DNA from 3 places in the Acidovorax sp. ST3 genome. Region 1 is predicted to be linked to each of the others. Evidence: predicted binding sites of a transcription regulator. Region 1 holds the regulator's gene; each other region holds the start of a gene.

Region 1 (10,202 bases):
TCTCGCGCATCGTGGCAGGTGGCAAGCTGGAGAACATTTACCGGCTGCAGATCATGAATGCCACCGAGGGCGAGCAGCGTTATCGCATCAGCGCGCGGGGCCTGGATAGGCTCGAAGTGGCTTCCGAGGCTGAAGTGGACATTGGCGCGGCAGAGTCTCGCTGGGTGGCCGTGCGGTTGCAGATTCCTTATGGTTCCGCCACGCCCGGGTCACATGCCGTTCAGTTTGATGTGCAGGCCGTAGGAGCAGCGGCTCATGTGACGGAAAAATCCGTGTTCCTTGTACCGCGTTGAGCGGTATTCCGGTGGGGCCCTTCGGGGCCGCACTTTGACCGATATTGTTGAGGAGTAAAGCACCATGTCTTCAAACCCTGCCATTGCAACCCCGGCGGCAACCGTACCCTGGTGGAAGTTTGGCCATGTGTGGCTGGTGATTGCCGGGCCTCTGATCGTGATCGTGGCGGGCTTTGTGACGCTGTGGCTGGCGATTTCGCGGCCCGACCCCGTGGTGGCGGAGGACTACTACCGCCAGGGCATCGAAATCAACAAGACACTGGTGGCGCCGGAAAAGAGTCTGGCGCCGGCCCTCAAGGCCCGCAACCACGCGGCCACCCCCGTGCAGGACCAACCACGCTGAAAACCCCAGGGTCGCGCACCCGGGCGACCCCGGCAGCACCAGGAGACAGAACCGATATGTGGACGCAACGCCTGATGTGGATTGCATGGCCCGCCTTTTTGATGGCGGGTGTGCTGGAGATGCTGGTTTTTGCCATGGTGGACCCCCAGGACCTGCATTGGTTCGGGCAGCCTCTGGCGCTGTCGCGGCAGGGGGTGTACACCCTCGCATTTTTTGTGTTCTGGGCCATCACCATGGCCACCAGCGCGTTGACCACGCTGCTGTCCATGTCACCGTTTGAGGTCAACCGCTGTCCCGTGCCCGACGGGGAGCGGCCTGACGATTGCCGCAAGACATCATCTTGCTCCTGAGTCTTTTCGCCAGTTGATGCAGGCATGCGGTGCATGCCGTTTTAGAAGAGACAGGCGGATTTTGTATGGGCCCAACCCTCAGCCTAGGAGGGACCGTAATCAGTGGCAGGTCTGCTGGCTGTTCACAATGCGTCGCAGGGCATCGGTGTCAAGGATGCGCACATGGCGCTGTTTGACCTCCACGATGCCTTCTTCCACAAATTTAGAGAAGGTGCGGCTCACTGTTTCAAGTTTGAGGCCCAGGTAGCTGCCGATCTCTTCGCGCGTCATGCGCAGCACCAGTTCTGATTGCGAGAAGCCCCGTGCATGCAGGCGCTGCACCAGGTTGAGCAAGAAGGCCGCCAGCCGCTCCTCGGCACGCATGCTGCCCAGCAGCAGCATCACACCATGTTCGCGCACGATCTCGCGGCTCATGATCTTGTGCACGTGGTGCTGCAGGGCCGTGACTTCGCGGGAAAGTTCTTCGATGCGGTCGAAAGGCATGACGCAGACCTCGGCATCCTCAAGGGCCACCGCGTCACAGGTATGGTGGTCGTTCACGATGCCGTCCAGCCCGATGATCTCCCCCGCCATCTGAAAACCTGTGACTTGGTCGCGACCGTCTTCGGTGGCCACGCAGGTCTTGAAAAAACCGGTGCGGATGGCATACAGGGACGTGAAGGACTCGCCATTGCGAAACAGCGTGCCGCCGCGCTTGACCTTGCGGCGGACAGCAACGACCTCGTCAATGCGCTGCAGTTGCTCTTCGTTCAAGCCCACGGGCATGCACAGCTCGCGGAGGTTGCAGTTGGAGCAGGCGACTTTGATGGTGAGCGGGTTCATAGACACATGGGCTTGGGTTAGCGGTCAAGCATATCGCGCTTGCCGTACACGAACCTGAATACAGGGCGCGGGCAAGCGGCTGACCTTCATCAAATTGTCGCCGTATCGCTTGCGGGTTCACTTGATGCAGGTCAAGGACATGTCCCAGAGCCTACGGCACAGTCAAGGTGTACGCAAGGAAATTTCCCCATGACTGCTGTTTCGCCAGACCTTCTGCGCCGCTTTGACGTGCCAGGGCCCCGCTATACATCCTATCCAACGGCCGACCGTTTCGTGGAGGCGTTTGGTCAGGAAGACTACGTGCTGGCGCTGCAACAGCGCCGCTCGGGCACGCTGGCCAAGGCCATGCCGCTGTCCCTGTACGTGCACATCCCGTTTTGCGAATCCCTGTGCTACTACTGCGCCTGCAACAAGATCATCACCAAGCACCATGACCGCGCCGAGGTCTACTTGCGCTACCTGAGCCGCGAGATCGACCTGCACACCGCGCACTGTGGCGTGGGACAGGTGGTGAGTCAACTGCACCTGGGTGGAGGCACGCCCACCTTCCTCTCCGATGCGGGCCTGCGAGAGCTGATGGCCATGCTCAAGCGCAGCTTCACGCTGGCGCCTGGGGGGGAATACTCCATCGAGGTGGACCCTCGCACCGTCAATGCAGAGCGTCTTGCACTGTTGGCTGAGCTGGGTTTTAACCGGCTGAGTTTTGGCGTGCAGGACTTTGATGCCGAAGTGCAGAAGGCTGTGCACCGCATCCAGCCCGCCGAACAGGTGTTTGCGCTGGTGGAGTCTGCGCGTTCGTTGGGCTTTGACTCGGTGAATGTGGATTTGATCTACGGCCTGCCGCGCCAGACGCCCGAGTCTTTTGACCGCACGCTGGCCCAGGTGGCGCAACTGCGGCCTGACCGCATCGCGCTGTATGCTTACGCGCACCTGCCAGAGCGTTTCAAGCCACAGCGCCGCATCATCTCTGCGGAGTTGCCCACGGGCGCGAGCAAGCTCTCCATGTTGTCGCGCTCGCTCGATGCCTTCATGGATGCTGGATACGCGTACGTGGGCATGGACCACTTTGCGCTGCCCACCGACGCCCTTGCCGTGGCCAAGCGCCAGGGGCGCCTGCACCGCAACTTCCAGGGCTACAGCACGCAGCCGGACTGCGATTTGATCGGTCTGGGCGTATCGGCCATTGGCCGTGTGGGGGCAACCTACAGCCAGAACTCCAAGACGCTGGATGAGTACTACGACTTTCTGGACCAGGGGCGGTTGCCCGTGGTGCGCGGGTTGGCGCTCACGCGCGACGACCTGGTACGCCGTGCGGCCATCATGGCCCTGATGTGCCAAGGGGAACTGTTGTTCGAGCCGATGGAGCAGGCGTGGCTGATCGACTTCCGTCAGTATTTCGCGGCGGAGTTGGCCCAATTGGAGGGCATGCAGGGGCAAGGGCTGGTGCGCGTTGGGCCTGAGGGCATTGAAGTGACCGCGACCGGTTGGTTCTTCGTGCGGGGCATCGCCATGGTTTTTGACCGCTATCTGCAGGCAGATCGCAACCGCGCCCGGTTTTCGCGCATCATCTGATACCTATGCTTGCCACGGTTGGCTGGACTGCTCTGCTCATGGGACTCGCCGGCGGGTCCCACTGCCTGGCCATGTGCTCCGCGCCCTGTGGAGTACTTGTGGGGCAGGGCGGTGCGCCACTGGCGGAGGGCAGTGCCGAGCGGGTGGTGCGCTGGGCGCCACGTGGCGGCGTACTGCAGCGCACCGTAGCCTTTCATGCGGGGCGCCTGGTGGGCTATGCCAGCGCCGGTGCATTGGCGGCCTTGGCCATGGACAGTCTGGCATGGCTGACCCAGCAGACCACCGCGTTGCGTCCCGCCTGGACGCTGATGCACGTGGCGGTGATGGCCTGGGGGCTCATGATGATGGTGCAGTCGCGCCAGCCTGCTTGGGTGGAGCAGGCGGGTCGGTCCGTGTGGGCGCGTGTTCGACCGCTGGTCGGGGCGCCAGGCGGCGTGATGGCGGCCGGAGTCCTGTGGGCCCTGATGCCTTGCGGGTTGCTCTATTCGGCCCTGTTGGTCGCCGCGCTCAGTGGAGGGGCGCTGGAGGGGGCCCTGACCATGGCCCTGTTTGCCGTGGGCAGCGGGGTCTGGCTGGTGGGTGGCCCTTGGGCTTGGAGCAGCCTTCGCAACCGCCTGAATCTCGCACGGGCTCAGTGGGGCACGAGGGCCGCAGGCGCCATGCTGTGCGCGGTCGCTGCCTGGGCGTTGTGGATGGATCTCATTTACAAGCCGTCGCTCTGGTGCCGCTGAACGCGCTGCGCTGATTCGTCCTGTCATCCCCAATCGCCCGCTGGTTCCAAGCGGAGCGATGCCTCAGCCCAAGCTACTGCGGTGCTCCAATCAGGCCCGATTTCTGCCAAGTGTTGCCGGATCGCTGCGCGGTCTGCCGGTTCTTCGCCACGTCACTGGAACTGGTGATAATCTGCGTAACTATTGGTGGCATTGATGTCGCCATGTATCGTGCGCCTGACGTGAACTCATCCATCCTCATCGACATCAGCCAACTGCGTGTCGGCATGTACATCCAGCTCGACGTGGGCTGGATGCACCATCCGTTCCCGACCAGCAGTTTCCGGGTGGCGTCGTCGGAACAGATCGCCACCTTGCGCGAGCTGGGGTTGACCGAGGTACGTTACGTCCCCAAAAAGAGCGATCCAGAACTGCAGGAGCTGGTGCCTGCTGCCTGGAGCGTGCCCGAGATGACAGCCCCACCGCCCAACGGCCTGGATGCGCCCGGGCCTGGGACGGCCACTGTCGTAGACCCCGAGGCACAGCGTCGCCGTGAGCTGCTGGAAGCACAAAACCGGGCCTTGGCCGCCTGCAATCAGCGTTTCTCAGAAGCCACCCGTCAGTACCAGTCCATGGAGCGCACGGTTTCCGAGCACCCGGACCAGGCCAGGGCCAAGGGCGAGGCGCTGGTCTCTGGATGCGTGACCGAACTGCTGGAAAACGGCGACTCCGTCATCCGGCTGCTGTCCGAGGGCGTGGGCGAGCGCAACGGATTGCATCCGATCAATGTGATGGTGATTTCGTTGCTGCTGGGGCGGTCCCTGGGCATGAAGAGCGAGGAACTGCACGATCTGGGTGTGGCCGCATTGATCCACGACATTGGCAAGCTCAAGCTGCCGCCCAATCTGCGCCAGCCCACCCCTTCCATGATCCCCATGGAGCGGACACGCTACGAGACCCACGTGGCGGAATCCGTTGCCCTGGCCAAACGCATGGGGTTTGCCGATGCAGTGCTCACGGCCGTGGCGCGGCACCACGAAATGTGTGACGGCAGTGGTTTTCCCCAGCGCCTGAAGGGGCCCGATCTGGGGCGCATGAGCCAGGTCCTGGCGCTGGTCAACCAGTACGACCGCATGTGCAACCCGGCCATGGGAGTAACGGCGCTGACGCCCCACGAGGCGCTCTCCGTCATCTTTGCCCAGCTCAAGGCCCGTTTTGATTCGGTGGTCCTGGGGGCTTTCATTCGCATGATGGGGGTCTACCCGCCCGGCTCCATCGTGCAATTGGTCAATGACCGGTATGCCATCGTGGCCTCGGTCAACTCGTCGCGGCCGTTGCGGCCCAAGGTCATCGTGCACGACCCACGGGTGCCCAAGGAAGAGGCGCCGATCCTGGATCTGGAAACTGTCCCTGAACTGGGCATACGGCGCAGCCTCAAGCCCGCACAACTGCCGCGTGACGCGCTGGACTACCTGTCTCCCCGGCAGCGGATCTGTTACTTTTTTGAGCGAGCGGTCAGTCCCGGCCCTGACGAGGCTGCGGCGTGAACGATCTCCAATCGCTCGGGTGGCTGGATGGCCTGCAGGAGGCCGTGTGGCTCCTGGATGAGGCCAGCCAACACATCCTGCAAGCCAACGCAGGCGCCGCGCGCCTCACCGGGTTGTCTGCCGCCGCCATGCGAGGGCGGTCTGTGCTGGACTTGGCCAGCACGCCCCAGGAGCTGGCGTTCTGGTCGGAGCCAGTCGATGTGATTGCGCAGGGCGTGACTGCCCATACCAGTTTGCTGCGTGCTGATGGCAGCTTGGTGCCGGTGCAACGTTGTGTCCGGCGTGTGCCTTGGGGGGAGGGTGGTAGTACGGTGCTGCTGCTGACCATGCTGGACCGCAGCCTCCAGGAGACCACTGAGCGTGAACTGGAGACACTGTTGTCCGAGCTGCGTGCCACGCTGGATTCTGCCGCTGATGGCATGCTGGTGTGTGGACTGGATCGCCGTGTGCGCGCATTCAACCAGCGTCTGGCCCAGCTGTGGAACCTGCCGCGCCAGTTGCTGGTGGAGCGCGACGATGCGGCGGTGTACGCCTTCATGGCGGACCAGGTGTCGGACCCCCGCTTCTATGCCGAGCGCCTGGCAGCCATCGACCGCGAACCCATGCAGGAGAGCACCGACATTGTCGAGCTGCGCAACGGCGTGGTGCTGGAGATGCGCACGGTGCCGCAGTTCAGCCAGGGCCGTGCGGTGGGCCGTGTGTATTCGTTCCGGGACATCACCCGGCAGACTGAGACACAAGCCAGCCTGCGCTTGGCCGCGCGCGTGTTTGAGTCCAGCCTGGATGCGATCTTCATCGCCGACAGTCAGCACCGCATCATGCGGATGAACCCCGGGTGTGAGCGGCTGGTCGGCCCTACGGCCAAGGGTTTTGAAGGCTGTGTGGCTGCCTCGCTTTTTGGAGGAGGCTCGGACGCCTCCTTCATGGAGCAGGTGCTGCAGGGCTGGGCCAAGGATGGCTTCTGGGAGGGGGAGTTGTGGCTGCCCCGTGACAACGGCGCTTACTGCGCGGTGCAGCTGTCGTGGGTGGCCCTGCGTGATGACGAAGGGCGGCTGGTGCAGAGCATCGGCTTCATGCGCGACCTGACGCTGCAGCATGCCGCGCAAAAGCGCATTGAAGAGCTGGCCTACAGCGACGCACTGACAGGTCTTCCCAACCGTTTGCTGCTCTCGCAACGCGTGGATACCGCCATCCAGGGGGCGCGCCAGAGCGACACCGGCTTTGCGATCCTGTTCCTGGACATGGACCGCTTCAAGATCATCAATGACTCCCTGGGCCACCCTTTTGGAGACCGGGTGCTGCAGCTGGTGGCTGAACGCCTGCAGACCTGCTTGCGGCAAACCGACATGCTGTGCCGTCTGGGCGGGGATGAATTTGTCATCTACCTGCATGGGGGGGATGCATCGGTGGCCGAAAGTGTGGCGCGCCGGATTCTGGACGACATGCTCAAGCCCTTCATGCTCGACAGCATGGGCTTCTCGATCCAGTGCAGTATCGGCATTGCGCTGTACCCGCAGGATGGCGCTACGTTGGACGACCTGATCAAGCAGTCCGACACCGCGATGTACCGGGTCAAGGAGCGTGGGCGCGGCAGCTACGGCTTTTACCAGCCGCAGATGAACGCCAACCTGCTCGCGCGCATGCAGATGGAGCACGCCATGCGCCAGGCGCTGGGTTTGCAGCGCATGGCCGTGCACTACCAGCCCCAGGTCAATATGGCGACCGGGCGCATCACCGGGGCCGAGGCGCTGCTGCGCTGGACGGACCCCGAGTTTGGCGCGGTATCCCCTGCAGTGTTCATTCCGCTGGCGGAAGAATCGGGCTACATCGTGACACTGGGCGCCTGGGTGATGGAGCAGGCGGTGCGCGAGGCCGCACTCTGGATGCACAGCGGCTCGCCCATCATGATTTCCGTGAACGTGTCAGCGCTGGAGTTTCGCCAGCCCGACTTTGTGGACCGCATCACGCGCCTGCTGGCGGTGCACCAGCTGCCCCCCACCTTGCTGGAACTGGAGCTGACAGAAACCATCCTGCTGCAGGACGCACAGGAGATGGAGCAGCGTCTGCGCGTGTTGGCGGACCTGGGCATCGGCCTGGCGATCGACGATTTCGGCACCGGCTATTCGAGCCTGGCCTATTTGAAAAAACTCCCCATCCACAAGCTCAAGATCGACCAGTCTTTTGTGCGTGGTCTGCCCGACGACGACGGCGACCGGGCCATTGTCAGCGCCATCATCAGCATGGGCCGTGCCATGCACATCGAAGTGGTGGCTGAAGGGGTGGAGACTGAAACCCAGCAGGCGGTGCTGCAGCAAATGCAGTGCGAGCACTACCAGGGCTTTTTGTGCGCGCCCGGGCTGCCGGCCGACCAGTTCCGCGCCCTGCTGAGCAAGCCCTTGCCGCTCAAGGCCCAGGGGCGCCACCGGCCTTTGAACACCTGACGCCGAGCGCGCAGATGTTGCGACGCGGCGGACTGCAAAGAGTCCGCCTCTGTTTCGGCCTCAGGCGGCCGAAACGCCTTTCCACAGCATGTAAGCCGCCAGGCCAAACAGCAGCGACGCGAACACGCGCTTGAGTTGCTTGACGGGCAGGTTGTGGGCCGCTTTGGCACCCAGCGGGGCCGTCAGCACGCTACAGCTCGCAATCACGCCCAGTGCTGGCAGCCAGATGTAGCCCAGGGATGCCGGGGGCAAGCCGCTCACGTTCTGTCCGCCAATGGCGTAGCCGATCACGTTGGCCAGCGCGATGGGAAACCCCAGCGCGGCGCTGGTGGCCACCGCGTTGTGGATGGGCACATTGCACCAGGTCATGAAGGGCACGCTGACAAAGCCGCCGCCCGCGCCGACCAGGCCCGACAGAAATCCGATCACGCCGCCCGCCGCCACCTGGCCTGCGCCGCCCGGCATCTGGCGCGTGGGCGCAGGCTTTTTGTCCAGAAACATCTGCGTGGCCGAGAAGCTCACAAACAGTGCGAAGAAGATCGCCAAAAACGAGCCCTTGAGCAGCGCAAACACACCCAGGCTGGCGATGAACCCGCCCAGCACGATGCCGGGCGCCAGGCGCGTGACAATGTACCACCGCACCGCGCCACGCCGGTGGTGCGCGCGCACGCTGGAGATAGAGGTGAACATGATGGTGGCCATGGAGGTGGCAATTGCCATCTTCACAGCCAAGTCGGGCGACACCTGACGCGCGCCCAGGATGTAGGTCAGGAACGGCACCAGCAGCATGCCCCCGCCGATGCCCAGGAGTCCCGCCAGAAAGCCTGTGGCCAGGCCGAGCACACCGAGTTCAACAATCAGCAGGGGATCGAGCATGGCGGGATGTCAGTCAAAAAAGAACAACAGAGCACGCGGGAAGCCGCGAGAAAATGCCCTGCCACGTAAGCACCAGCGGGTGCTTGCGATAACAGGGCATGGGGAAGAGGGTGTCTGCGAATGCCACCGAACTCTCATCCTGAACCGGGGGTTCAGGTGGGCGAGGGCAGCCTGGCGTTGGGTTCATCTGACGCGAGATGATCACGCTCACCGGACGATGTACCAAGCCCGAGCTCAATGAGCATTGGTTCAAGGAAATATAAAGCCCGACAGCTTCGCAGACCCGACCATTGTAGGTGCTGCCAGCGGGCGCTGTGCGCTCGGGGGCATGTAAAGCCCGCAAGCGGCTGTGACGAGCGGGTAAGAGGCGCAGCGTGCCTCAGCACACCCACAGCACGCGGGGGCTAGAGCAAGCGCCCGTCATCGCCCAAAGCGTCGTCAAGGCGCTGGACCAGGCTTTGCAGGCGTTGCTGGTCGGTATCTGGCAACAGGCTTTCCTGGTGTCCCGCCATGGGTGCGCCGGGGCTGGGGCTGGGGCTTGCGGGCGGTGTGGCCACTGGCTGGTTTGCGGCCGCAAGGTCTGCCGCTTCGCGGTCGGCGATCTCGAAAGCCAGGTTCAGGGCCGCCAGCACGGCGATGCGCTCGCGTGCCCGGACCTTGCCTGCATCGCGGATGCGCGTCATGGCGGTGTCCACGCGTTCCACGGCGTCGAGCAGGCGGCTTTCGTGGCCCTCGGGGCAGGACAGCAGATAGCTTTGCTGCAGGATCTGCACCTCGATTTGCTTCATTCGGCTTCTTTCGTGAGCGGCGCGGCAGCGGGAAGGCGTTCGAGCAAGGCATCCACCCGGGCGCGTGCTGCGCTCAAGCGGGATTTGAGCGAATCGCGCTCCTGCGTCAGTGCCGCAACTTGATCAGCCAACAGGGCGTTGGTGCGCTGCAACTCTGCATGTCGCAGCAGCAGGCGTTCCACGCGCTCGGCGATCTGGTCGGTGGGGGACGGTATTGCCATACAGCCTCGGATTGTAGGCTGTGTGGCACCGAGCGGACCCTGGCCCCGGTCTGCGGTGGTGTGCCACACGCAACACAGAACAGATCACCGTGCATCACTGGCCGTGCGGGTGCCCGGATGAGTTGTTTGCCTGTTCTGCCGCAAAAAGGACGCTTGTAAACGGTCGTAAAATCTCGATGTTGGTGCTCGCGGCGTGGTTCACATGCCGCAGTTCAACGGGAAGCAGGGAGGCGCCGTAC
Region 2 (10,202 bases), on a different contig from region 1:
CCTCACGCTGATCGCTAACGAGGTGGCCCGCCTGGCCGCCACCATCCTCACCGAATACGCCGCCGCTGCCCGCAAGATCAAGGACACCAAAAACGCGCCCGAGGCCACGGCCGACGCGCAACAACAGCTGCAACGCCTGGTGCCCAAGAACTTCATCGCCGTGGCTCCCTGGGCGCAACTGGCGCACTACGCTCGCTACCTCAAGGCCATCACCCTACGGCTGGACAAGTACCGAGCCGACCCCGCCCGCGACGCCGCCAAGCTGGCCGAACTGCGCCCGCAAGAGCAGCGCTACTGGCGCCTGGTGGCCGAGCGCAAGGGTGCGGTGGATGCGCGCATGCAAGAGCTGCGCTGGCTGCTGGAGGAACTGCGCGTGAGCTTCTTTGCGCAAGAGCTGCGCACGCCGCAGCCGGTGAGCGTGAAGCGGCTGGACAAGCTGTGGGCGCAGATTCAAAGTTGAACGCGCTGCCGGTCCGCGGGTACCGCGCCCGGCTGCGATATGCGATGTGATGTGGCACCTCAGGCAGCACGACTCCGACAGTGGCCTGCAGACGTCAGGGCCGTGTCCAGAGCTTGAAGGTCACGTACATGGCATACGCCAGCGCAACCACCATCCACACCACGAAAAACAGGTTCGCCCAATATTTGTCAGCATGCTCGGCCAGCGTGTAGATCTGCCCAGCGCAGCCCTTGCCAACGCACGGAATCTGGCGCAGAACCATCGCACGCAACGCTTCATAGAGCAGATAGCACCCGATCCCTGCCACGACCAGAAAGCTGAAAGGCCCCAGTGGTGATTTTGTGTACTCGCCGCTGTCGTCCCGTGGGCCCTGGCGCAGTAGATTTTGCCCGTAGCGGTACCAGACGTATCCGACGAGCAGCATCAATGCGTAGTACAGGGCTGTGAGCATGCTTTGCAGAGTGTGATTCGGTAGGTTGAGGGCGGGGCGACGTCGGCCTTCGTGCGGCAACTGGCTGAATGAACGCGTGGACCCAGCACTGCTGCCTTCCGGCGATCTTAGCGGCAAGGCATTTGGTAACCACTTGTTTGCGCCGACAGCGTGTTACGTCTGCGCGCCATGGTGCAACGGTCACCTGCGCGACCATGCATCAGTGGCATCCCCAATGTCCTCGGGCGCCATGCGACCTAGGCTGGTGGCTTCTAAGGAAATCCAGCCCCATGCGACCTCACTACAAGTTCTGGCCCCGCCGTCTTCCCCATGCCATCACGCTGCCTGCCACCTCGCTGTGGGACAACCTGGCGACCAATGCACGTCGCTACCCCGACAAGGCGGCGTTGGTGTTTTTCGGCACCACGTTCAGCTACCGGCAACTGATGGAAGGCGCGGAGCGCCTGGCTGCGCGGCTGGCCCAGTTGGGGGTGCAGCGTGGCGACCGGGTGGTGCTGTGCATGCAGAACTGTCCGCAGCTGGTGATGGCGCACTTTGCCATCCTTCGGGCCAACGCAGTGGTGGTGCCGGTCAATCCCATGAACCGGGCCGAGGAGCTCAAGCACTACATCACCGACCCCGACACCAAGGTGGCAATCACCACCGGCGATCTGGCCCCGGAGATGGCCAAGGCGAGCAACGCGTTGGCCGCTGGTGAGCGGCTGGCGCATCTGGTGGTCACGCAGTTCTCGGATGCGTTTGACGTGGGCGTGACCGGCATGGATGCGCCGCCCGAGGCGTGGATGGAATGGCTGGGCACACGCCACCCTTTGCCTGCGCTGGAGGGCGGGCAGGCCCACGCGTGGGTGGACGCCCTGGCTTGCACCGACGCACCCCCGGCCTTGTTGGTGGGCCCGACTGACCTGGCGCTGTTGCCCTACACCAGCGGCACCACGGGGCTCCCCAAGGGCTGCATGCACCTGCACAAAAGCATCATGCACAACGCCGTGGCCGCCAGCCTGTGGGGCAATGGGTCTGCCGACAATGTGACGCTGGCGGTGGTGCCCATGTTCCACATCACCGGCATGGTGAGCGTGATGCACACGTCCATTTACTGCGGCGCCACGCTGGTCATCATGCCCCGCTGGGACCGCGACCTGGCCGGGCGACTGATATCGCGTTACCAGGTCACCACCTGGACCAACATCCCCACCATGGTCATCGACCTGCTGGGCAGCCCGAACTTTGCTAGCTATGACCTGTCCAGCCTGGCCTATATCGGCGGGGGCGGCGCGGCGATGCCGCAGGCCGTGGCGCAGCGCCTGCTGGAGCAATATGGCCTGCGATACGCCGAAGGCTATGGCCTGACCGAAACGGCCGCTCCGTCGCACGCCAACCCGCCAGACCACCCCAAGCAGCAGTGCCTGGGCATTCCGTTCATGAGCACCGATGCGCGGGTGATCGACCCCGACACGTTGCAGGAACTGCCCGTGGGCGAGCAGGGCGAGATCATCATCCATGGCCCCGAGGTGTTCGAGGGCTACTGGAAGCGGCCCGATGCCACGGCATCGGCCTTCATCGAGTTCGAGGGCAAGCGGTTCTTCCGCTCAGGCGACCTGGGGCGCATGGACGAGGACGGCTACTTCTTCCTGACCGACCGGCTCAAGCGCATGATCAATGCCAGCGGTTTCAAGGTGTGGCCTGCCGAGGTAGAGGCGTTGATGTTCCGCCACCCTGCGATCCAGGAGGCTTGCATCATCGCTGCCAAGGACAGCTACCGGGGCGAGACGGTGAAGGCCGTGGTGGTACTGCGTGCCACGCACAAGGACACGACGGAGCAGCAGATCATCGACTGGTGCCGCGAGAACATGGCGGTGTACAAGGTGCCGCGCATCGTGCAGTTTGTGCCAGCGTTACCCAAGAGCGGCAGCGGCAAGGTGATGTGGCGGGCGCTGCAGGAGCAGGAAGCGCAGTGATCGGGCGGCACCGGCTGGTCTGACCGGCGCGCAAAGAGAAAAAGAGGCGCCGCTGCAGCAGTGGCGCCCGCGCTTGCTGCAGCCGTCAGTGCGCCGCGCTCGCCATCGTCAGTTCGCCCAGGTCCCGCTCCAGCAGGGCGGGGTCGCCCAGTTGCAGCTCGATCAGGCGGCGTAGGTGGGTGACGCTGTCCAGATCGATGCCCTTGCACAGCAGCCCGGTGTGCAGGCCCTGCACATGGGCCACCTCGGTGGACATGGCGATGTGGTTGCCCGTGTCGGCCAGGGGAATGGTCAGTTGGCACAACGTGCCTTGCCCCAATGCCGCCTGTGCAGGCACCATGATCAGCGCGCCCTTGAGAGACAGGTCCAGCACGTGCACGCTGAACGCAGCGGTGGCCGTGGTCAGCAGGGCCGGCGCATCAAAACCAACGCGGACGAAGTGGCGGCGTTCATGGGGCATCGCTGTCTCCTGGGCGGGGCGGGGGGTGGAACACATGCTAACCCAACCGGCGCATGGCAGTTAATTTTTGGAGGTTTTTGCAAGCATTCGTTACTATGGGTTCTCCATCACCAAGGGGGCCGGTGTGAAACCTGGCGTGAACTGGCTGGTGCGGCGCTGCGCCGTGTGGCTCAAAGGCATTGTGTGGGTGGCCGTATTGACGGCCAGCGCCAGCATTGCCTCCGCCCCGCGCGAGCTGCGTGTGGGGGTGTACTCCAACGAGCCCAAGGTGTTTGTGGATGCCGATGGCAAGGCTGCAGGCATTTTTGTGGACCTGCTGCAACTGGTGGCGGCCCGCGAGCAGTGGACCCTGAAATATGTGCATTGCAGCTGGCAGGACTGCCTGGATGCGCTGCGAGAGGGGCAACTGGACCTTATGCCCGACGTGGCCCGGTCGCCCGAGCGCGAGACCCTGTACGACTTTCACCGCCTGCCGGTGCTGCACAGCTGGTCGCAGATCTACCGGACGTCGGGAGCGCCCATCTATTCGCTGTTCGACCTGCAGGGCAAGCGGGTAGCGGTGCTCAAGGGCTCCGTGCAGCGGTCCACCTTCCTGAACATGGTGGACAGCTTTGGCATCCAGGTCTCTCTGGTGGATGCCCCTAGCCTCATCGAAGCGTTTGCCATGGTGCAGTGGGGCGAGGCCGATGCGGTCATCTCCAACCATCTGTTCGGCAACTTTCATTCGGCCCGCTACGGGGTGGTGGATACGGGCATTGTGTTCCAGCCCGCTGCGCTCTTCTTCGCAACCGGCCCCGGGCGCAACGCCGAGGTGCTGGCGGCCATCGACCGGTCGGTCGAGGCCTGGCGCAGCGGCGCCGATCCCGCCTATGCCCAGGTGATGCGCCATTGGGGCGGGCAAGACCCCGGGGGGCAGATTTCGCCCTGGGTGTGGCGTGGGCTTGCGGGCTTGGTGGCGTTCAGCTTACTGGCTGCGTTGATGGTTGCAATCTTGCGTCGGCAGGTGCAAGAGCGTACGCGCCACCTGCGGGAGAGCGAGCAAAAGCTCGCCACCATTCTGGACAGCGTGGGCGCGTTCATCTACATCAAGGGCAAGGACTATCGTTACCAATACGCCAACCACCACACGCGGCATTACTTTGGCAGGCCCGCACACGAGGTGCTGGGCCATGACGATGCGGCGTTTTTCGACGCAGCCACGGCGCAACGGCTGAGGGCCAATGACCGGCAGGTGCTGGAGGACGGCGAGACGCTGGAGGCTGAAGAAGTCAACACGCCCGCCGCCACGGGCGAGACACGCGCATTCCTGTCCATCAAGATACCGCTGCGCCATGCGGACGGCAGCATTTATGCGCTGTGCGGAATTTCCACCGATATCACCGAGCGCCGCAAGGCCGAAGAGTCACTGCAGATTGCGGCGACGGTGTTCGAGTCGTTCGAGGGCATGATCGTGACGGGGCCAGACCAGCGCATCCTCAAGGCCAACCAGGCCTACGCGCGGCTGACTGGCTACTCGGTGGATGAACTGGTGGGACAGACGCCGCGCCTGTTGCACTCGGGCCGGCAGGACGCGTCTTTTTACGCGGCCATGCAGAACACGTTGCACTCCAGCGGCATGTGGCAGGGCGAAGTGTGGAACCGGCGCAAGGACGGCACCGAATACCCGGCCTGGATCACCATCACCACCGTGCGTTCGCCGCGCGGCGAGATCACCCATTACGTGGGCACGCAGACAGACATCTCCAGCCGCAAGGCGGCCGAGGAGGAAATCCGCCTGTTGGCCTTCTACGACCCGCTCACCGGCCTGCCCAACCGCCGGCTGATGAATGACCGCCTGCAGCACAGCCTGGCTGCCTGCGCGCGCTCGGGGGCGGGCGGCGCGCTGCTGTTTGTGGATCTGGACAACTTCAAGGACCTGAACGACACCCAAGGGCACGAGCTGGGCGACCAGCTGCTGCGCCAGGTGGCTGCGCGACTGGGGGGCTGTGTGCGCATGGGGGACACCGTGGCACGCCTGGGAGGGGACGAGTTTGTGGTGTTGCTGGAGGGGCTCAGCCCCCAGGTTCACGAGGCCGCTGCCCAGGCCGAAACGGTGGGACGCACGGTGTTGCAGGCGCTCAGCCAGAGCTATCAGCTTGACGGCCACGCGCACCACAGCTCCTGCAGCATTGGCATCGCGCTGTATGCGGATGCGCGTGGTTCGGTGGACGAATTGCTCAAGCACGGCGACATGGCTATGTACCAGGCCAAGGGCGCTGGCCGCAACACCCTGCGGTTCTTTGATCCGCGCACCCAGGCCAACGTGACCGCGCGCACGCTGCTGGAGGCGGGTTTGCGCGACGGCCTGCGCGAAGGGCAATTCTTGTTGCACTACCAGGCGCAAATCCACCAGCAGCGCGGCATTGTGGGCGCCGAGGCCCTGGTGCGCTGGCAGCACCCGCAGCGCGGGCTGGTGTCGCCGGCCGAATTCATTCCGGTGGCCGAGGCTTCCGGCCTCATCGTGCCGCTGGGCGTGTGGATTCTGCGCACGGCCTGCCTGCAACTGGTGGAGTGGGCCCGCGACCCGCAGACAGCCCACTGGACCTTGGCCGTGAACGTGAGCGCCCGGCAGTTCCGCCACAGCCACTTTGTGGATGAAGTGCTGGGCGTGCTAGAAGAAACCGGCGCGAACCCGCGCCGGCTGAAGCTGGAGTTGACCGAGACCCTGCTGCTGGATGATGTGGAGGACACCATCCTGCGCATGGACACCCTGCGCGCGTCGGGCCTGGGCTTCTCGCTGGATGACTTTGGCACGGGCTATTCGAGCCTGAGCTATCTCAAACGCTTGCCGCTGGACCAGCTCAAGATCGACCAGAGCTTTGTGCGCGACCTGCTCACCGATGCCAATGACGCCAGCATCGCCCGTACCATCGTCACCCTGGCCCACAGTCTGGACCTGGGGGTGATTGCCGAGGGGGTCGAAACCCAGGAACAACGCGACATGCTGGCCAGTCTGGGTTGCCACACCTGGCAGGGCTACCTGTTCGGGCGCCCCGGGCCTGCCGATGCGCTGGTGCAGTCGGTGGCCAGCGCGACGAGTTGGTGACGCCTTTTTTGTCGGCAGGGTACCCTCCGCTGGGCGTTACCCATGGGCTGCCCATGGGTTGCCCACATTTGTCGCCAATGGCTGACATTGGGTAGCCTGTGAACGGTGTAAGGTAAGGCACGCCACGTGACCCAGCGTACGGCCGACCGTATGACTGACGCACGGCCTCCGTCACCCCGCATCTGTGTTCGTATGCAGGGTGGAGTAGCCCTCAGGAGCTTTCCATGAAAAACAATCTATTTCCCACGATCCGCCTTCTTGTTTCTGGCGCGGCTGCCGCCGTGCTGCTGGGCCTGGGCGGCGGCGCCCATGCGCAGGCCTATGTCAACGCCACCGTGGGGGGCGAACTGGCTCCCGGTGTGTATGGCCGCATCAACATTGGCAACGCGCCACCACCTCCTCTGCTTTACGCAGAGCCCGTCATCATCCAGCGCCCTGCGGTGGTGGTGCCCCGTGCGCCCATCTACATGTACGTGCCGCCCGGCCATGCCAAGAACTGGAGCAAGCATTGCGCACGCTACAACGCCTGCAGCCAGCCGGTGTATTTTGTGCAGGAGCCACCTCCCCGCCGCGGCAACCCGCACCGCGGGCCCCATGGCCGGGACGACCGCCGCTGGGAACATGACCATCGCCACGATGACCGCCATGACCACGATCGCGGTCCCGGGCGCGGAGAAGGCCGTGGCAAGGGCCACGGCCATCGGGACTGAGCCACCTGTATTTCGCCAGGTTTGCGCCCGCGCAGAGGAGGGGGCCGCACCAGCGGTTAAGCTCGGGCCCCTATGGCCCAAGTCTCCTTTTCTCCCCCTTTCACCCAACCGGCTGATGTTGCCAGCCAGTTGCGCCACAGCGGTTTTGCGGTGCTCAGCCCGGCCGCAGTGGCCGAGTGGGTCGGCTGTGATCTGTCGGCGCTTATGGCGCTCAATATCGATTGGGGCGCTCTTCCTCCCGATGAATTCCTGAAGGATGGTGGCCGCTACCGTCGCCGACGCCATGCCTGTTTTGTGCTGCAACAGGGCCAGATGCAGCAGGTGCCGCACCGTGCCCACTGGCAGCCCGTGGAGTACAACGCCCTGCACGGCGGCATGGAGCGCTGGTTTGCTCCCATGGAGCCCGCGACTGTGGCGCAGCCCGTGTGGCAGCAGTTGCTCGCCGCTCTGGCGGGCGTGTCGGACGCTGTGTTTGCCGGGCCGCAGGCGCCGGTGCCCTGGTTTGTCGAGGCGCACCAGTTCCGCATCGACACCACCGACGGCATCGGCCGCCCCACACCCGAAGGTGCTCACCGCGATGGCGTGGATCTGGTTGCCGTGTTTCTGGTGGGGCGCGAGGGCGTCAAGGGCGGTGAGACGCGGGTGTTCGAGGCCAATGGCCCTGCCGGACAACGCTTTACGCTGACCGAGCCCTGGTCCCTGCTGTTGCTGGACGATGCGCGCATGATCCACGAGTCCACGCCCATCCAGCCGCTGAAGGACGGTGGCTACCGCGACACCCTGGTGGTGACCTGCCGGCGGGGCAACTTCCAGGGGGCTGACGTGGTGGGGCAGGCGCCGTCCGGGGCTTGAACACTGCGGCAGAAGTGCATCCGATTTGATGCGAATCAAGATGCGGGGTATGGTGGCGGTTCACACTGGTCACTGTGGGGCCACAAGCCCGTCACACCATTCAACCCAAGGAGAAGCACCATGTTCAAGCACATTCTGGTTCCTGTCGACGGTTCCAAGACCTCCATGCTGGCCGTCTCCAAGGCCGCAGGCCTGGCCAAGACCTTTGGCAGCGCCGTCACTGCGGTGTATGTGATCGACCCGTATCCCTTCACCGGCGTGGGTGCCGACTTTGCCTACGGACAGGCCCAATACATCAGTGCCGCCACGGCCGAGGCCAATGCAGCGCTGGATGCCACCAAGCAGGCCATGGCCGATGCGGGTGTGCAGGTCACCACCGTGGTGGGGGAGGGTCATGCGGTGCACGACGGCATCCTGCGTGCGCTGGAGAGCACTGGCGCCGACCTCATCGTGATGGGCTCGCATGGCCGCCGTGGCCTGGAAAAGCTGGTGCTGGGCAGCGTCACGCAGCGTGTGCTGGGTGTGGTGCACATCCCTGTGCTGGTGGTGCGGGACTGAGCGTCCTTGCCCCATGCAAAAACGGCTCCTTTCGGAGCCGTTTTTTATTGCAGAGTGCGCTTCAGGCGGTCACTCGATCTTTGCGCCCGAGGCTTCCACAATGCCCTTCCACTTGGCGTAGTCGGTCTTGAGCAGGGTGTTGAACTGAGCGGCCGACATGGCCTCGGGCTCGGCGCCCTGGGCGTGGATGGCGGCCTTCATTTCAGGGGTGGCCAGCAGCTTGTTGATTTCTGCGTTGACGATGTTCACCACGGTGGCCGGTGTGCCGGCGGGCGCAAACACGCCGTACCAGGTGCTCACATCAAAGTCCTTGAAGCCCGACTCGGACACGGTGGGCACCTCGGGCATGGACGAACTGCGCTTGGCCGAGGTCACGGCCAGCGGGCGCAGCTTGCCGGACTTGATCTGGGCCATGGCCGACGGCACCGAGGACATGAGCAAGTCCACGTTGCCCGACAGCGCATCCATCAGCGCAGGGTTGGAGCCCTTGTACGGGATGTGGCTGAGCTTGATGCCCGCGGCCTTCTCGAACAGGTCGCCCGCCAGGTGGATGGAGGTGCCGTTGCCGGGCGACCCGTAGGTGATGGTGCCGGGCGCAGCCTTGGCGGCAGCCACCACGTCGGCCAGTGTCTTGAACTTGGAGTTGGCACTGGTGGCAATGACCACGGGCGTGTAGGCCACATGGGCCACGGCGGTCAGGTCCTTGGTGGGGTCCCAGGGCAGGTTCTTGTACAGCCAGGGGCCGATGACGAGGTTGTCCTTCTGGCCCATGACCAGGTCGTAGCCTGTGGGCGCGGCCTTGACGGCCTCGCCAATGCCGATGGTGCCGCCCGCGCCGGCGCGGTTATCGGCCACCACGGTCCACTTGGCGCTCTCGGTGAGCTTGGTTGCCACCAGGCGCGACAGGATGTCGGTGCCGCCGCCGGGCGGGAAGGGCACGATCAGGCGGATGGGCTTGGCCGGGTAGGCCGCCGCAGGCGCTGGCGCCTGTGCGTGGGCCGTGGTGCCCAGGGCAAAGGCGAGGGCGGTGAAGGAAAGCAGGGTGCGCATCATGGTGAGGGGTGTCTCCGTCGGTTCAGTGGTGTGCGGGCCGCCGCCAGGCCGCTGGGTGCAGCTGCGGTGGCCCGGCTGATCTGGGGCAGCGGGCGCCAATGATCGCTGATCGACCGTGGCGCTCGCATTGCCAATAGCGGGTGGCAGCATCGCGGGTGGCGATGGCAGTGTGCGCACCCGCATGCAGGTCAGTGCAGGTCAGAGGCGTTCAAAAATCGCCGCAATGCCCTGGCCGCCGCCAATGCACATGGTCACCAGCGCGTAGCGGCCCTGGATGCGTTGCAGTTCATGCAGCGCCTTCACCGTGATAAGCGCACCGGTGGCGCCAATGGGGTGGCCCAGCGAGATGCCCGAGCCGTTGGGGTTGACCTTGGCGGGGTCCAGCCCCAGGTCTTTGGTCACGGCGCAGGCCTGGGCGGCGAAGGCCTCGTTGGCTTCGATCACATCCAGGTCGTTGACGGTAAGGCCCGCCTTCTTCAGCGCCAGCTGCGTGGCGGGCACAGGGCCGATGCCCATGTATTTGGGGTCCACGCCCGCGTGGGCGTAGGCCACCAGGCGGGCCAGGGGCTTGGCGCCACGGGCCTTGGCGGCACCGGCTTCCATCAGCACCACGGCGGC
Region 3 (10,202 bases), on a different contig from region 1:
CACTTGCCTTTGAAGCTGAACATGGCGGGTGTGATTCCTCCGATCTTCGCATCGTCGATCATCCTGCTGCCTGCAACCGTGGTGAACTGGTTCAGCGCTGGCGAATCGATGCGTTGGCTCAAGGACATCTCTGGTGCACTGACGCCAGGTCAGCCGATCTATGTGATGTTCTACGCTGCAGCGATCGTCTTCTTCTGCTTCTTCTACACGGCTTTGGTGTTCAACAGCCGCGAGACAGCAGACAACCTGAAGAAGAGCGGCGCGTTCATTCCGGGCATTCGTCCAGGTGAGCAAACTGCACGCTACATCGACAAGATCCTGGTTCGCCTGACGTTGGCGGGCGCGGTGTACATCACTTTTGTGTGTCTGCTGCCCGAGTTCCTGATCCTGAAGTACAACGTTCCGTTTTACTTTGGCGGAACCTCGCTGCTGATCATCGTGGTGGTGACCATGGACTTCATGGCCCAGGTTCAGAACTACATGATGTCGCAACAGTACGAATCGCTGCTCAAGAAGGCGAACTTCAAGGGCGGTGCAGGCGGGTGATGGCACCAAGGCGGCGCACGGCGCTGTCTGCAAAGAGTTGGATATCGGTTGAATTGGCGCCCCACGATTTTCGCGGGCACAAATTGTGTTCCGTGCGAAGCAGCCGGGACGGATGGAAAAGTTTTAGGAGAATGCAATGAGAGTTTCGGCTTCGGTCAAAAAAATCTGCCGCAACTGCAAGATCATCCGCCGCAAGGGTGTGGTGCGTGTGATCTGCACGGATCTGCGTCACAAGCAGCGCCAAGGTTGATTGGAAAGTATTAGAGGACGCATATGGCACGTATCGCTGGCATTAACATTCCGCCGCACAAGCACGCGGAAATCGGTTTGACCGCCATTTTTGGCATCGGTCGCACCCGCGCTCGCAAGATCTGCGAAGCAACTGGTATCGCTTACTCCAAGAAGATCAAGGATCTGACGGACAGCGATCTGGAAAAAATTCGCGAGCAAATCGAGCAGTTCACCATTGAAGGTGACCTGCGCCGCGAAACCACGATGAACATCAAGCGTTTGATGGACATCGGCTGCTATCGTGGCTTCCGCCATCGCCGCGGTCTGCCAATGCGTGGTCAGCGCACTCGTACCAATGCACGCACTCGCAAGGGTCCGCGCAAGGGTGCTGCTGCACTGAAGAAATAAAGATTGAAAGATCATCATGGCTAAGTCTCCTGCCAATAACGCAGCTCAGCGCGTCCGCAAGAAGGTCCGGAAGAACGTTTCGGACGGCATTGCCCACGTGCACGCCTCGTTCAACAACACCATCATCACGATCACCGATCGCCAGGGCAACGCTCTGTCGTGGGCTTCGTCCGGTGGCCAAGGTTTCAAGGGCTCGCGCAAGTCCACCCCCTTCGCAGCCCAGGTGGCTTCTGAAGTGGCCGGCCGCGCTGCCATCGATCAAGGTATCAAGAACCTTGACGTGGAAATCAAGGGCCCAGGTCCTGGCCGTGAGTCGTCGGTGCGCGCACTGGGCGCACTGGGCATCCGCATCACATCGATCTCCGATGTGACCCCGGTGCCTCACAACGGCTGCCGCCCTCAAAAGCGTCGTCGTATCTAATTTCTCTCTAAGCCCACCGCCGCCTGTGAACGCGCAAGCGCCTCAGGCGGCTCCCGCAATGGTTTGCGGCAGATGACACAAAGGAAGCTCAAGTGGCACGTTACCTCGGCCCCAAGGCCAAACTCTCCCGCCGTGAAGGCACCGACCTGTTCCTGAAGAGCGCACGTCGCTCCATCGCGGACAAGTCCAAGTTCGACTCCAAGCCCGGCCAACATGGCCGCACTTCGGGCGCCCGCACCTCTGACTACGGTCTGCAACTGCGTGAAAAGCAGAAGGTCAAGCGCATGTACGGCGTGCTGGAAAAGCAGTTCCGCCGCTACTTTGAAGCTGCCGACGGCAAGAAGGGCAACACCGGCGCCAACCTGCTGTTCCTGCTGGAATCGCGTCTGGACAACGTCGTGTACCGCATGGGTTTCGGCTCCACCCGCGCTGAAGCGCGCCAGCTGGTGTCCCACAAGGCGATCACGGTGAACGGCAAGTCGGTGAACATCGCTTCGTACCTGGTCAAGGTCGGCGACGTGGTGGCCGTGCGCGAAAAGTCCAAGAAGCAAGCCCGCGTGGTCGAGGCTCTGCAACTGGCAGCCCAAGTGGGCATGCCTGCCTGGGTGGAAGTGAACGCCGACAAGGCCGAAGGCGTGTTCAAGAAGGTGCCTGACCGCGACGAGTTCGGCGCCGACATCAACGAATCGCTGATCGTTGAGTTGTACTCGCGTTAATCCGTAGAGTACGGAAGTATTTCAAGCAAACCGTCCCTGAACCGCGAGGCATCGCGGTTTAGGTGCTTCACCAGCCTTACCGGTGTAACGAGCTGGGGGTATTGAGAGGAAGTCTGAATGCAAACCAATTTGCTGAAACCCAAGGCGATCAATGTCGAGCAGCTTGGCCACAACCGTGCCAAGGTCGCACTGGAGCCGTTCGAGCGTGGGTACGGCCACACGCTGGGCAATGCCATCCGGCGCGTCCTGCTCTCGTCCATGGTGGGTTACGCAGCGACGGAAGTCACGATTGCAGGTGTTCTGCACGAGTATTCGTCCATCGACGGCGTTCAAGAGGACGTGGTCAACATCCTGCTGAACCTCAAGGGCGTGGTGTTCAAGCTCCACAACCGTGACGAAGTGACACTGAGCCTGCGCAAAGATGGCGAAGGTGTGGTCACTGCCCGCGATATCCAGACCCCTCACGACGTGGAAATCGTCAACCCGGATCACGTGATTGCCAACCTGTCTGCCGGCGGGAAACTGGACATGCAGATCAAGGTGGAGAAGGGTCGCGGCTATGTGCCCGGTAACCTGCGCCGCTACGCTGACGAATCGACCAAGTCGATTGGCCGCATTGTGCTGGACGCCTCGTTCTCCCCCGTGAAGCGCGTGAGCTACACCGTGGAAAGCGCCCGTGTGGAGCAGCGTACCGACCTGGACAAGCTGGTGGTCGAGATCGAAACCAACGGTGCGATCACTGCCGAAGACGCTGTGCGCGCATCGGCCAAGATCCTGGTGGAACAACTGGCGGTATTTGCGCAGCTCGAAGGCGGCGAACTGGCTGCGTTCGACGCACCTGCAGGCCCACGTGGCAATGCGACGTTCGATCCGATCCTGCTGCGTCCCGTGGACGAGCTGGAACTGACCGTGCGCTCTGCCAATTGCCTGAAGGCGGAGAACATCTACTACATCGGTGACCTGATCCAGCGCACCGAGAACGAGCTGCTCAAGACGCCTAACCTGGGCCGCAAGTCGCTCAACGAAATCAAGGAAGTGCTGGCATCGCGCGGCCTCACCTTGGGCATGAAGCTTGAGAACTGGCCTCCAGCAGGTCTGGACAAGCGTTAAGCCAAAGCTATAATCGAAGGCTGCCCAAAGTTTGGGCGCCCGGTTTGATGTCCCCCGCAAAGGGGACTTTTCGTTCCCCACGGGGAACAGTGCCTCGGACAGTACCTGATCCGGCTGCCCGATTTAATTACATAGACAGTAGAAAGAAAGCACCATGCGCCACGGACACGGCCTTCGCAAACTCAACCGCACCAGCTCGCACCGCCTCGCGATGCTGCAGAACATGATGAACTCGCTCATCGAGCACGAAGTCATCAAGACCACCGTTCCCAAGGCCAAGGAACTGCGCCGCGTGATCGAGCCCATGATCACCCTGGCCAAGGAAGACTCCGTGGCCAACCGCCGCCTGGCTTTCAACCGTCTGCGCGACCGTGATAGCGTGACCAAGCTGTTCAACGACCTGGGCCCCCGTTTCAAGGTGCGTCCTGGTGGCTACACCCGCATCCTGAAGATGGGCTTCCGCGTGGGCGACAATGCGCCTATGGCCCTGGTCGAACTGGTCGACCGTGCTGCAGAAACCGAAAATAATTCGGCAGCAGCTGAATAATAGGGTATAATTTACTTCTTACCGCGCGATGGAGCAGTCTGGTAGCTCGTTGGGCTCATAACCCAAAGGTCGGAGGTTCAAATCCTTCTCGCGCAACCAAAACATAGCAATCCTTGCTAAAGCAAACCGCCCACTACCCAGTGGGCGTTTTTGTTTGTGCGCCCGATGGTTGACGCGCTAGGCGCTGCCAAGGGTGGATTGCCTTCGCGGTCTCCTGTTCAGACTGCTGTGGAGGTGCCCGACTACCGCGACGTTTCCGACGGGCTCAATGGGCAAAAAGATCCGCCTTCGCGGCTTTGGTGATGGCCACCACACAAGGGTGGGTGATGCGCCTTTCGACGGAGATGGCAAAGAACTCCTCCACCAGTTCGGAGGAGCGCCCGATGACTTCCACGCCAAACTGGGCCGTGGTCTCCTCGTCCAGTACGGAGGGGGAGGTGAAGATGCCCCGGCCTTCACGTCCAAACGCATTCATTAACGCACTGTCGTCGAACTCACCGACCAGGCGGGGCTGCAGTTGGTGCTTGTTCAGCCAATGGTCGAGCTGCTGGCGCACGGACGACATGGGGCCTTGAATGAGCATGGGCGCGCCATGCAGGCACTGTGGGAAGGGTCCCTCCAGCTGGGCCCTCAAGGCGGGGGCGCACAGAAAACTCATGCTGCTGGTGCCCAGCGGGTGGTTGAAGGCCTTGACGCCGATCTTGTTGGACACCGGCTCATCGGCCAGCACCAGGTCCAGCCGGTGCAGGCTCAACTGCGCAATCAGTTCGGGAAACTTGCCCTCATGGCAGGTCATGTGCACGCGCTGCGGCATCCCCAGCGCGGGCTCCAGCAGGTGGTAGGCGACGGATTTGGCAATCGAGTCGGCCACGCCCACCCGGAACTCCAGGGGCTTCTCCTGCCCCCGCGCCAGCCTGATGGATTTTTCCAGCTCGTCCCCCAGCGCAAAGATCTGCTCAGCATAGCCCAGTGCCACGCGGCCCTCGCTGGTCAGCTCCAGGCCGCGCCCCCGCTTGCGGAACAGGTCGTGGCCCAGCCATTCTTCCAGCTGCTTGATCTGGCCAGACAGCGTTTGCGGGGTGGTGTTCAGCTGCTCACCCGCCCGCATCACGCCGCCTGCCTTGGCCACCGTCCAGAAGTAACGCAAGTGCTTGAAATTCATGGAGACCTCAAAGCTTCGAAAAAATCGAAGAAAAAAACACGATAAAACGAATATACGCGAAGTATGAAACTCTCTACATTGACGTTTGGCAGCTTCCGTGGCGATCTGCGCTGCGGCCTGTAGCTGCCTGTGTTCACAAGGAGTAGCAACGATGCGTATCACGACCCGAGGACAGCTGGCGGTATCCGCCATGACCGACCTGGCCCTGCGCCAGAAGCTGCGACCCGTGCCCTTGTCCACCATCAGCGCGCGGCAGGGCATTTCCCTTTCCTACCTGGAGCAGCTGTTCAGCGCGCTGCGCCGTGCCGGCCTCGTGGACAGTACCCGCGGACCAGGCGGCGGCTACACGCTGGCGCGGCGGGCCGAGCAGGTGTCGGTGGCCGAAATCATCCTGGCGGTGGAGAACCTCAAGAACGACGAGCTGCAGAACCTTGGCGCTGGCCAGGCTGCGCAGGTCAAATCCATGACGGGCGAGCTGTGGACCAGCTTCAACTCCCGCGTGATGGAATACCTGCAGTCGGTGACGCTGCAGGACTTGGTGGACCAGGCCCTGAAGCAGGGCACGGTGGTGGAGGAAAAGGCCCCCGCTGCCCGTACCAAGCTGCCCCTGGCGCCCAAGCCCCGTCCGCTGATGGCGAGGGTCAATGTGCCCAACTCGGTGTTTGCCTTGGGGAGCATGCCGATCCTGCAGCGCCGCTGAGGCGAAGGGGCCCTGCGGTGGTGCAAGGCGTCCGGTGCGGCGCCAAGCCCACCGAGGCTGGCGCAGCGGCAGGCTGCCTGGCTGCCGATGGCTACGCTACAACTGGTGTGCGAGCTGCTTGATGCCCCGGATCAGCATCTCGACCGAGATCGCGACCAGGATCAGACCCATCAGGCGTTCAAACGCCATCACCACGCGTTCGCCCACCAGGCGCTGGATGCGTTCGGCCAGCAAGAGCACCACGGCGCACACGGCCATGGTGACGCACAGCGCGCCCACCCATTCCCAGCGGCGCTCCGGAGCCTGTGCCACCAGCAGCATGACGGTGGCCAGTGCCGACGGGCCTGCCAGCGCAGGAATGGCCAGCGGCACGATCAGCGGCTCGCCCGGAAGCTCTGCCTGCGGGCCGTCTGCCGACGGAAAAATCATGCGCAGCGCGATCAGAAACAGCACCACGGCGCCGGCAATCTGCAGCGACAGGTCGCTCAGGTTCATCACCCGCAGAAACTCTGCCCCGAAGAACAGGAACACCAGCAGCAGGGCAAACGCAATCAGCACCTCCCGGAGGATCACCCGCGCCCGGCGCTCGGGCGCCACGCCCCGCAGGGCATTGGCAAAGATGGGGATGTTGCCCAGCGGATCGGTGATCAGCAGGAGCAGGATGGTGGCCGACGCGAAGGTGTAGCTCACGTTGCGTACACCGCGTCCAGCGAGCGAAAGCCCTTGATCTCGATCGGATTGCCGCTGGGGTCGTGGAAGAACATCGTCCACTGCTCGCCGGGCTGGCCTTCAAAGCGCACCTGCGGCTCCAGCACGAAGGCGGTGCCGGCGGCCTTCAACCGCGCGGCCAGTGCATGCCAGTCGGGCAGTTCCAAAATGGCGCCGAAGTGCGGCATGGGGACCAGGTGGTCCCCCACATGCCCGGTGCGGGCGCTGGCAAACGGTGTGCCCAGGTGCAACGAGATCTGATGGCCAAAAAAATCGAAGTCCACCCAGGTGTCGGTGCTTCGGCCTTCCTGGCAGCCCAGCACGCCGCCGTAAAAGCGGCGGGCGGCGTCCAGGTCGGTGACGTGAAAGGCGAGGTGAAAGAGGCTGCGCATCCCGCGGAGGATAGCAGCCAGGGGCCACGCCGTGGCGTGGCCGGGAGGTCGCTCAGGCGACCGACGGATCGGCGGCCATGTTGTCAAACTTCTTGAAGTACTGGCGCGCCATGGCCACCAGCTGGGCGTCTGTCGGATGGTCGGCGGCCACCGAGTCCACCACCACACCGGCCACGGCCGCATGGTGCTTGGAGGCCCAGTCGCGGAACTGGTTGCGCACCAGGCCTGGGCCGGCCAGCAGCACCTCGCGGGTGTGGCTCAGGGCCTGGGCCACTTCGGCAAAAAACGGCGCGAGGTCTTCGGCCTTGCCCTGGTGCTTGTGGTGGCTGCGGGACTTGATGCGCTGGGCCTCGGCGTGTTCGCGGTCGAACATCACCACATGGGCTTCGGATTGGTCCATCCATACAACGGCGTGAAAAGTGCTCATGAATCGGCTTTCTTGAAGTGATGACAAAACGGGAAGGAAGAGGGGAGAGCGGGCGAACCTGCTCACGCAGCACGCGGGTGTTGCTCGGCCTTTTCTTGGCAGTGCACACAGCGCGCTGCCTCGGGTTGGGCATGCAGGCGGGCGGCGGTGATGTGGGCGCCGCAGTCCGTGCACTCGCCATAGGTGCCCGCTTCGATGCGGGCGAGGGCGGATTCAACAGCCGCCAGGTGCGCGGTTTCGCGTTCGCCCAGGGCAAATTCCAGTTCGCGCTCGGTGGCCACCTGGGCGCGTGGGTCTTCCGGTTGCCCAAAGTGTTCAGCGGCCACTTCGGCGCGGCCGATGACGCCGCCGCGCTGTGCGGCCAACTGGGCCAGCAACTCGGACTGCTGGGTCAGCAACTGCTGGCGAAATGGGGCGGCTTGGGTCTTGTCCATGCGGGGTCTCCTCGGGGTGATCGGATACCTGCATGGTGCGCCTGTGCCCGCCGCGAGGGGTTGACCAAGGTCAAGGGATGGCGCGCGGTGTCACTGCCCGGGTGACACCGCTGGGGGGCATGCTCAGCGCTTGGGCGGGCGCGCCAGCATTTCGGCGGTGTTGGTCTTGCGGTCCGCGTTAACGCGCTGCACATGGGGGCGCTCGGCCATGCGGGCCAGGTAGTCGCGCACGGGCAGGTCGGCCAGATAGTCCTTGCCATAGATGATCTTGGTGGCCGAGCTGACCAGCGGCAGGTGCACGATGGCCGCGCAGTCGGCCATGGTGAAGGTGTCGCCGCCCACGTAGGGGCTGAACTGGGCCAGCTGGCCGAAGGCGGCGATGTTCTTCTGCAGCTGTGCGCCGACCTTTTCCTTGGCCGTGTCGCTCACAGTGCCGCCAAAGAACGCCTGCGGATACAGGTTGCGCGCGACCAGCTCCAGGTGCAGTTCCAGAAAGGTGATCAGCTCGCGCACCTTGGCGGCCTGGTAGGGATCGGCCGGGATCAGCGGGTGCTCGGGGTGGGCGGCTTCGATGTAGTCGGCCATCACGGCGGACTCACACAGCGGTCCCTGCGGCGTGCGCAGGTAGGGCACCTTGCCCAGCGGGCTGGCGCTGCGGTCGGTCTCGCCCACCCAGGCCAGTTCTTCGGTGAACGGCAGGCCCTTTTCGAGCAGGGCCAGCTTGACCTTGTTGTAGTAGTTGCTGGCCGAAAAGCCGCAGAGTGTGAGCATGGCGTGTCTCCTTGTTTGTGGTGTTAGCAGGCGCACATCCTAGGTCGGTGGGTGGCGCCAAGCGGTCACGCAGATGACCCGCGCGCCGGTCGGCGTGAGCCGCGCACCTACAATGGCGCCTCCATGTCCTTGCCGTCCCTGCAAACCCTCCGCAGCCTTCGCTGGCTCGCCCGCCTGGTGCTGGCGTGGTTTGTGTTGTCGATCGGCGTGGCTGTGGCGTCGCCGCTGGTGCATCCGCAGGCCATGGAGCTGATCTGCTCGGGCTCGGGCGCGATCAAGGTGCTGGTCAAGACCGACGACGGCGCCAAGGAACTGTCCAGCCACACGCTGGACTGCCCGTTGTGCGCGCATGTGGGCGTTCCCCCTCCCGCATCCCAGGCCCAGCTGCCTGTGGTTCACCCCCTGGCGCATGCCCTGCGCCCCATCCCTGCCGCGCACATTGCAGCGCGCACCGCCGCGCCGCTGCCGCCGCGCGGGCCCCCATCGCTCTCCTGAAATCGCTATTGATTCGATAGCTGCTTGCGCATGATTCACCTGCGCTTGCGGCCTATTTGGCTTGATTTTCAGGAGTTTCCATGCGCAAAAGCCGCATGGCGCTGGCCGTGGCCAGTGCCTTTCCCCTCGTCCTTGGCATCGCGTCCGCTGGGGCGTCATCCGCATTCGCCCAGACCGCTGAGAGCACGAGCACCAGCACTACCAGCCATGCCCCGGTCAAGGAGCTGGGCGTGGTCACCATCACCGGGGGCCAGCCCACCTCGCTGCCCACGCAGATCCCCACCACAATCGAGGGCGTGACGCGCGAGCAGATCGAGCATGCGATCAACGCCACCGACAGCGAAGACGCCCTCAAGTACCTGCCCAGTCTGCTGGTGCGCAAGCGCTATATCGGCGACTACAACCACGCCGTGCTGTCCACCCGCGCATCGGGCACGGGCAACCCGGCGCGGTCCATGGTGTTTGCCGATGGCATCTTGCTGAGCAACTACCTGGGCAACGGCCCCACCAACGCGCCGCGCTGGATGCTGGTCACTCCCGAAGAAGTCGAGCGCGTGGACGTGCTCTACGGTCCGTTCTCCGCAGCGTACGCGGGCAACTCGGTGGGCGCGGTGGTGGACTACGTCACGCGCATGCCGACGAAGTTTGAGGCGCACGGGCAGGTCAGCACCCAGCACCAGCCGTTTGACCTGTACAACACCAGCGGCACCTACGGGGGCAAGCTGGTCAGCGCCTCGGTGGGCAACAAAAACGGCGACTGGTCCTGGTTCCTGAACTTCAACAAGACCGACAGCGAAGGCCAGCCGCTCACCTTCCCCACGCGTCTCGTGTCCGCCGGCACCGTGGGCAGTGCGGGCACACCCGTGACGGGCGCCGTACTGGACAACAACCGCAGCAACCAGCCCTGGTATCTGCTGGGCACTGCCACGCAGTACCACACGCAGCAAGACCACATCAAGGCCAAGATCGCCTACGACTTCTCGCCTACCGTGCGTGCCGCCTACACCTTTGGCTGGTGGCACAACGAATCTGAAGGCCGCCCCACCAGCTACCTGCGCGACGCCAACGGCAATGCGGTCTACAGCGGCACGGTCAACATCAATGGCCGCTCGTTTGCGCTCACGCCCACCGACT

The links. The regulator FNR, encoded in region 1, switches genes on or off when oxygen is low (the NO sensors DNR and NnrR bind a similar motif). The targets are predictions, from matches to a motif close to TTGATNNNNATCAA.
Region 2: the regulator FNR is predicted to act here: its motif matches at 7,999-8,012, upstream of DNK89_RS03285 (universal stress protein).
Region 3: the regulator FNR is predicted to act here: its motif matches at 7,863-7,876, upstream of DNK89_RS21790 (TraR/DksA family transcriptional regulator).

What each region holds. Positions count from the first base shown of each region.
Region 1 is NZ_QKVP01000005.1:264,530-274,731, forward strand. Features, by position in the region: gene ccoG (cytochrome c oxidase accessory protein CcoG) at 1-293, shown strand, start outside; gene DNK89_RS17380 (FixH family protein) at 358-636, shown strand; gene DNK89_RS17385 (hypothetical protein) at 693-986, shown strand; gene fnr (fumarate/nitrate reduction transcriptional regulator Fnr) at 1,086-1,808, opposite strand; gene hemN (oxygen-independent coproporphyrinogen III oxidase) at 1,998-3,380, shown strand; gene DNK89_RS17400 (sulfite exporter TauE/SafE family protein) at 3,386-4,111, shown strand; gene DNK89_RS17405 (HD-GYP domain-containing protein) at 4,315-5,637, shown strand; gene DNK89_RS17410 (EAL domain-containing protein) at 5,634-8,078, shown strand; gene DNK89_RS17415 (sulfite exporter TauE/SafE family protein) at 8,139-8,954, opposite strand; gene DNK89_RS17420 (cell division protein ZapA) at 9,359-9,742, opposite strand; gene DNK89_RS17425 (hypothetical protein) at 9,739-9,963, opposite strand; cobalamin riboswitch at 10,127-10,202, shown strand, end outside.
Region 2 is NZ_QKVP01000001.1:738,464-748,665, reverse strand. Features, by position in the region: gene hrpA (ATP-dependent RNA helicase HrpA) at 1-460, shown strand, start outside; gene DNK89_RS03315 (hypothetical protein) at 555-911, opposite strand; gene DNK89_RS03310 (long-chain fatty acid--CoA ligase) at 1,181-2,866, shown strand; gene DNK89_RS03305 (PilZ domain-containing protein) at 2,952-3,326, opposite strand; gene DNK89_RS24950 (EAL domain-containing protein) at 3,451-6,411, shown strand; gene DNK89_RS03295 (hypothetical protein) at 6,636-7,121, shown strand; gene DNK89_RS03290 (2OG-Fe dioxygenase family protein) at 7,194-7,973, shown strand; gene DNK89_RS03285 (universal stress protein) at 8,094-8,531, shown strand; gene DNK89_RS03280 (tripartite tricarboxylate transporter substrate binding protein) at 8,601-9,584, opposite strand; gene bktB (beta-ketothiolase BktB) at 9,783-10,202, opposite strand, start outside.
Region 3 is NZ_QKVP01000007.1:113,637-123,838, forward strand. Features, by position in the region: gene secY (preprotein translocase subunit SecY) at 1-546, shown strand, start outside; gene rpmJ (50S ribosomal protein L36) at 683-796, shown strand; gene rpsM (30S ribosomal protein S13) at 820-1,185, shown strand; gene rpsK (30S ribosomal protein S11) at 1,202-1,606, shown strand; gene rpsD (30S ribosomal protein S4) at 1,699-2,322, shown strand; gene rpoA (DNA-directed RNA polymerase subunit alpha) at 2,440-3,432, shown strand; gene rplQ (50S ribosomal protein L17) at 3,587-3,979, shown strand; tRNA gene DNK89_RS21760 (tRNA-Met) at 4,002-4,078, shown strand; gene nhaR (transcriptional activator NhaR) at 4,245-5,141, opposite strand; gene DNK89_RS21770 (Rrf2 family transcriptional regulator) at 5,293-5,841, shown strand; gene DNK89_RS21775 (MarC family protein) at 5,938-6,531, opposite strand; gene DNK89_RS21780 (VOC family protein) at 6,528-6,941, opposite strand; gene DNK89_RS21785 (hypothetical protein) at 6,994-7,368, opposite strand; gene DNK89_RS21790 (TraR/DksA family transcriptional regulator) at 7,431-7,802, opposite strand; gene DNK89_RS21795 (glutathione S-transferase) at 7,926-8,573, opposite strand; gene DNK89_RS21800 (DUF2946 family protein) at 8,697-9,068, shown strand; gene DNK89_RS21805 (TonB-dependent receptor) at 9,149-10,202, shown strand, end outside.